DNA from 2 places in the Lysinibacillus sp. UBA5990 genome. Region 2 is predicted to be linked to the other one. Evidence: riboswitches for the same ligand, from Rfam matches in the RefSeq annotation. Region 2 holds a riboswitch; the other holds the start of a gene.
What was found. A riboswitch is a leader RNA that binds a small molecule or an ion and turns the genes downstream of it on or off. The one in region 2 is predicted to bind cobalamin.

Region 1 (3,408 bases), on a different contig from region 2:
TGCTTGTAGCACGAATAATAAGCTTTCAATTTCACCACTAGGTGGTTCCCACAAACTATCAAACCATGGCTCATATTCTGCATTGATCTCACCAATGGCAGCTTCTGCTTCACCGTCTGCTCCACCAAATTCTGCTCCCTTTTGGACGAAGAGCGGAATAATGGCCAATAGCACAACTATTGCTAATAGTAATAAATTTCGTTTCATGTTAGTGCGCCTCCTTTGTAGAGAAAACACGTAAAGATTTTAATTCGCTAATATTATATTTTTTTAAGAAGTTCATGATAATAACTGTTAATATCCCTTCACTCACAGCTAATGGGATTTGTGTTAAGGCAAAAATACTTGCGAACTTTGTAAAGGACGCCATAAAGCCTCCAACTTCAGATGGGAAGGCAAGTGCTAATTGAATGGAAGTCACCACATATGTACCTAAATCTCCAAGCATAGCCGCAAAGAAAACAGCTACTGAAAACGATAACCCCATTTTTTGCGCCCCTTTCAATACAAAGTAGGCGATAAACGGGCCTACAATAGCCATTGAAAATGCATTAGCCCCTAATGTTGTAATCCCACCATGTGCTAAAAGTAAAGATTGAAATAATAAAACAATTGTCCCGATGACACTCATCGCTAACGGTCCAAATAAGACTGTTCCGAGACCTACTCCTGTTGGATGTGAGCAACTCCCTGTAACTGAGGGGATTTTTAAGGCTGATAGGACAAAGGCGAACGCACCGGACAGCCCCAGAATCATTTTTGTTTCAGGATTTTCTTCAATTGTTTTACGAATAGAGCGCAATCCTAAAATAATAAATGGGATGGAGATTACCCACCAAAAAATAGCCCATTCGATTGGTAAAAAGCCTTCCATGATATGCATAGCGAAGGCACGCTTTGGCACCATTAAAAAAGCTAATAAAAAGTAACTAAGTTTCCACCAAGACAGATTCAATTTTCTTCCTCCAAACTGTAAATAGATTTTTAGAATGTAGCGTGCGTAATAAAAAAAGCACTTCTCCGTTGTTGGAAAAGTGCATAGCTAAAAAAGCAAATAACATTCTCATCTGCTAAGCCGCACACCTATCCTCGTAGGTTGAAACGATCACATATTTTCGGCAGGTCTCCTGGCTCTAGTTCAACACTTTATAGGTCTTCCCATCCATTGGACAGTGACATTTTCTATAAAGCTCCCTATTACAGTGGCGGGACCGCGCCGGACTTAAACCGGCTTCCCTTTTAAGCAAAATGACGAGCATTTTACACCGAAAAATAGTAAGTTGTGAGATTTCACGACAAAGTGTATCACGAATTTCCATAAATATGCTATACTTTTTTTATAAAAAATTTAAAATAGAATATCAATGTAGAAAATTCTGATAACTAATGTTTTTAGGATTAAAGGAAGCAAAGTCAATTTTTAAAATAGCTTCTAACCCTCCTGTGAAATTGATAAATTTGTCATGATTTTTTAAAGAAATATTGAAATTTTAAAATAATAAGATATGATTAAGACAGTTTTCTATTATATATACGATTAATAATTTCATATAAAACGTCGATAAGTGCTCGAAGAACTCGAGATAATAGGGAAATTGGTGAAAGTCCAATACAGCCCCCGCTACTGTAATAGCTGATGAAATCGCAATGCCACCTGTGCAAACTAGGGAAGGTGCGACAGTAAAATGAAGCTTAAGTCAGGAAACCTGCTTATCAGATTGTGCATGCAAACTTTTCGGAGGGAGAAGTTGAAGCAAAAGCGAGGATCTTTCTTTCAATCTATTCGTTTTTATTTGGCTTCTACAAACCTTTACTCTTCGGGAGAGTAAAGGTTTTTTCTTTTTTCCAAAAGCAAATGAGGGGAGATATAAGATGACAACGTGGAATTTAGAGGGGATGAAAACACATCTCTTTATTTGCAATGGCAGTAGCTGTATGAACAAGGATGGGGAGGAAATTACCCAAGCTATACGAGATGAAATACAGCGAAATGCACTAGATAAAGAAATACATACGACTAGAACGCGCTGTAATGGACGGTGCAAAGATGCTTGTGTTGTTATTGCTTACCCCCAGGGGAATTGGTATCGTGTACCATCAACGGAGCATGCTAGAACACTTGTACAGGATTTGCATCATGAAACCTTATATAACGATCATGTTTTTACACTTCGGGAAGGGACATTACAGCGAACAGTGCAAACGACAGCCATTAAAGGGATTGAAAAGGTGAAAGAGGGGTAAAAACATGGCGCAAAAAGGGAAAATTTTCGTAGTAGGCTTTGGGCCTGGAGACTTTAAGCATATTACGACACGTGCAGTAGAGGCTTTACAACAAAGTGATATGATCATAGGCTATAAAACCTATGTTGAGCTGATTCAAGATTTAGTCAGCGCAAAATCCATTGTCAGTACAGGCATGACAGAAGAAGTATCACGTGCACAGGAGGCCGTTCGTCAAGCAGAGGCAGGAAGTACAGTTTCAGTCATTTCGAGTGGAGATGCGGGCGTTTATGGTATGGCGGGATTAGTGTATGAAGTATTAATTGAGCTAGGTTGGACAGAGGCAACTGGTATTGAAGTTGAGATTGTCCCAGGTATTTCAGCTATCAATTCATGTGCTAGTTTACTTGGTGCGCCGATCATGCATGATGCTTGTACCATTAGTTTAAGTGACCATCTCACTCCGTGGAATTTAATTGCGAAGCGTGTGGAAGCCGCAGCTATGGCCGATTTTGTTATTGCTTTATACAATCCTAAAAGTGGTCGCCGTACAAGACAAATTGTCGAAGCACAACGAATTCTTTTAGAATATCGTTCGCCTGACACACCAGTAGGACTTGTAAAAAGTGCCTATCGAGAACGTCAGGAAGTGACTATGACAACATTGGCAGAAATGTTGGAACATGATATCGGTATGCTGACAACCGTTATTATCGGAAACTCATCTACGTTTTTCTATGATAATAAAATGATTACACCGCGTGGCTACCAACGCAAATATACACTTGGCGAGGAAAAACAGCCGTTACGTCCACATCAACGTTTGCGGGAAGAAAATGAGCCATGGGCGATGAATCAAGAGACAGGGACAGCACGAAATGACTTTGCGGCAGACCCTAATGCAGGGAGAATTAATAAACCCAGTATAGCCGTTATGCCAAAGCCGAAAAAAACAGCACTTGAAATGGCTACAGCGGCACTTGCAATGGTAAAGGGAACAAGTGCTATAAAGGCTACGCCAAAGCTTGTACAACAAAAAATAGAATCAATTTTTGAATTAGCAGTGAGCCCTGGAGTGGCCAATAAATTCTTCACACCACAGCAAATGATGACGTTAGCAGAGGTCGTAGGGGAAGATGGTTCGATGGAATATACACCAGATCATCAAATCCATTTAAAAATACC
Region 2 (3,408 bases):
GGAAAGGGCAAGATTGTGGAGCATCTTGTAAAGTGATTTGGATTTTTCTGTTAAAGTATAGTTGAGCTTGTGAAGAATTGTTCTTAAACTAAAGGAACAGATAAGTTCAACAAGAGTTAGTAGATCAAAAAGCTAGAAAGAGACTGAAAGGGGGTATTACTAAATGAATAATAACTTTATTGAAAACATTCAATCGCTTTATTCCGACCTTTGCATTGAAGACATCTATCCTAATGAAATTGGACAGAATAATGATGTATTCATTGTAAACAAATTTTTGGTTTTTAGATTTCCAAAATATAAAAATGGAATCATTCAATTAAAAAGAGAGACGGAAATTTTAAAATATATTAAAGGTATCATTTCAATTCCTATTCCGAATCCAATTTATCAATCTTTTGAAGAGCTAGAACCAGGTAAGGTCTTCACTGGTTATCACCTAATAGATGGTGTTCCTATGTGGAAGGAAAGTTTAACAGGTGTTAAGAGTGTTGAATTGGTTAACGGGTTGGCAAAACAACTTGTTTCTTTTCTTGTAGAACTTCATTCTATTTCTGGAGAAAAAGCAAGCCGAGATTTGAAATTAAAGGTTCGTAACCCTCGTGAAGAGATGTATAACTTGTATAATAAGATTCAAAATAAATTATTTCCTTTTATTAGAAGAGACGCTCAACAGGAAATCTCACAATCTTTTGAAACGTTCTTAAAAGGGAAGGCATTCTCAAATTTAGATCTATCACTTATACACGGAGATTTCGGAGCATCTAACATTTTGTGGAATCCAAAAACAAGTATGATTTCAGGGATAATAGACTTTGGTGGTTCGGGTTTAGGAGATCCAGCGTATGACTTTGCTGGAATACTTTCTAGCTATGGTGAGGATTTTTTTGATATGTGTATCAACCTATATCCTAACGGTAATGAAATATCTGAACGAGTTAAATTTTATAAAAGTACATTTGCTTTACAAGAAGCATTGCACGGGATTGAGAATGGTGATAGACAGGCTTTTGAAGATGGAATTAAAGATTATAGATAGATTGCTTGTACAATTAACTTGGACTTAGTTCAATTAATATAAGGCATTATCACTAAGGGCCAGATGATTTACAATTAAAAACAGAGTAAATAGATAAATTTTTATGTAAAAACAATTTCTACTATTCTGAAATATATGGTATAGTAGGGGCATAACTGAATATAGTGTAAGAAATGGTGCCAGATGAAAGTCTGGCTTAAAAGGGAAGTCGGTGCAAATCCGACGCTGTCCCGCAACTGTAATTCGGAGCAAATCACAAATGCCACTGGGAAACCGGGAAGGCTGTGAGGCGTGTTGATGAGAAGCCAGGAGACCTGCCAATTTCTAGTACACACCAAATACCTACGTGGAAATAGGTGGTGAATAGTGACTAAACAGGCACTGTGCGATAACAAATGATTTTAAACGAAAGTTCTATTTTTTCGTATTGTTTTTGTATTAATAATTTTACCATGCAGCCATTTTCCGAGAAGGAGAATGGCTTTTTTTCATGCTGTTATTCTGTATTCGAAAGCAAAGTCCACTGGTTTTCATATAGAGCCACTCAATCTAGCAAGGGATGACACAAATTTGTAAGAGCAAGTAACCATAACCTTATTGATGAAAGGGAGATTAAATATGACTTATTCTAGTACACTCATTGGCTATCCATATATCGGAGATGATCGCGAATGGAAGAAGGCGTTAGAAGCATTTTGGCGTCAAGAACGAACGGAAGAGGATTTTCAGGCAACCCTAAAAAGTATTCGGTTATCGCGGATTGAAAAGCAGCTACAACTTGGCATCGATATGGTGACAGTGGGAGATTTCACACTATACGATAGAATGTTGGATACAGCCTTAATGTTTGGCTTAGTACCCAAGCGCTTTAACTGGCAAGGTGGAAGGGTGGATTTACATACCTACTACAGTGTAGCGAGAGGAAATCATTCAGCAGTAGCTAGTGAAATGACCAAATGGTTCAATACCAACTATCACTACATTGTTCCTGAATATGAAGGGCAACCGTTGCAACTAACAGAAAATAAGGTATTGGCCGACTTTTTAGAGGCAAAAGAAGCGTTCGGAATTATTGCGAAGCCGACACTTATTGGGCCCTATACATTTTATAAGCTAACTAAGGGCTACAGTAAATTAACACAGGTTGAATATTTATTAGCCTTATTACCTCTCTATGCTCAGATTATTCAAGAATTAGTAGATGCAGGTGCCGAGTGGATTCAATTAGAAGAGCCTTCTTTAGTGACGACACTTGACTCTGCAGAACGGAAGCTAGTACAAGAAATCTATGCTCAATTAACGACAACCGTTCCAGCAGCAAAACTAATGCTACAAACATATTTTGAAGCATTATGCTCCTATGAAACATTGATTTCATTGCCAGTCCAAGGGTTTGGTTTAGATTTCGTACATGGCTATAAAGGGAATATGGAGTCACTTCGACAATTTGGTTTCCCTCCAGATAAAGTTTTAGCTATAGGTATTGTTAATGGTCGTGATATATGGCGTTCAAATTTAGCCGAGGCTAACGCCACGATTCAAGCTATTGAAAAGCTCTGTGATGCTAAGGAATTGTGGATTCAACCTTCAAGTAACCTTCAACATGTACCAATATCAACTTCACTTGAAAAAAAGCTGGACCCTGTTCTCAAACAAGCACTGGCGTTTGCTGATGAAAAAATCGAAGAAATTATTGAGCTCACTAAATATAGAAAAAATCAAGACGGAACGATACGTCATAATTTTTCAGCAAGTATGAAGGCCATTGAAGCCCTAAAAAATCATTCGATTCGTCAAAATAAAATGATCCAGCAAGCCGCTCAATCCGTATCAACGAAGGATTTTGAGCGACATAGTGATTTTAATCAACGTCAAAAAATACAGCAGCTGGCATTAGGACTGCCACTATTCCCAACAACGACAATCGGCAGCTTCCCTCAATCTGATGAGGTGAAGAGAAATCGTAATGCTTGGCGAAAGAAACAATTGTCGAATGAAGACTATGAAGCATTTATTGAACTGGAAACAAAGCGCTGGATTCACTTACAGGAGGATCTTGATATAGATGTACTAGTTCATGGAGAATTTGAACGGACAGACATGGTCGAATATTTCGGTGAGAAATTGACGGGCTTTGCCTTTACTGGAAAAGCATGGGTTGTTTCGTATGGCTCTCGCTGTGTGAAGCCTCCAATTATTTATGGAGATGTTGCATGGTCTTCATCCATTACTGTGAAAGAGTCTGCATATGCCCAAAGCTTAACGAAGCGCTTTGTCAAAGGGATGCTGACGGGGCCAGTGACCATTTTAAATTGGTCCTTTGTACGCAATGATATTTCTCGAAAAGATGTGGCTTATCAAATTGCATT

Region 1: linked by a shared signal. The riboswitch ahead of B3D94_RS10905 ((2Fe-2S) ferredoxin domain-containing protein) and the one ahead of metE (5-methyltetrahydropteroyltriglutamate--homocysteine S-methyltransferase) in region 2 are both predicted to bind cobalamin.

What each region holds. Positions count from the first base shown of each region.
Region 1 is NZ_DJAY01000011.1:699,768-703,175, forward strand. It holds gene B3D94_RS10895 (energy-coupling factor ABC transporter substrate-binding protein) at 1-207, opposite strand, end outside; gene B3D94_RS10900 (energy-coupling factor ABC transporter permease) at 209-955, opposite strand; cobalamin riboswitch at 1,101-1,285, opposite strand; cobalamin riboswitch at 1,547-1,728, shown strand; gene B3D94_RS10905 ((2Fe-2S) ferredoxin domain-containing protein) at 1,873-2,244, shown strand; gene cobJ (precorrin-3B C(17)-methyltransferase) at 2,249-3,408, shown strand, end outside.
Region 2 is NZ_DJAY01000015.1:1,466,355-1,469,762, reverse strand. It holds gene B3D94_RS19885 (aminoglycoside phosphotransferase family protein) at 164-1,039, shown strand; cobalamin riboswitch at 1,197-1,375, shown strand; gene metE (5-methyltetrahydropteroyltriglutamate--homocysteine S-methyltransferase) at 1,658-3,408, shown strand, end outside.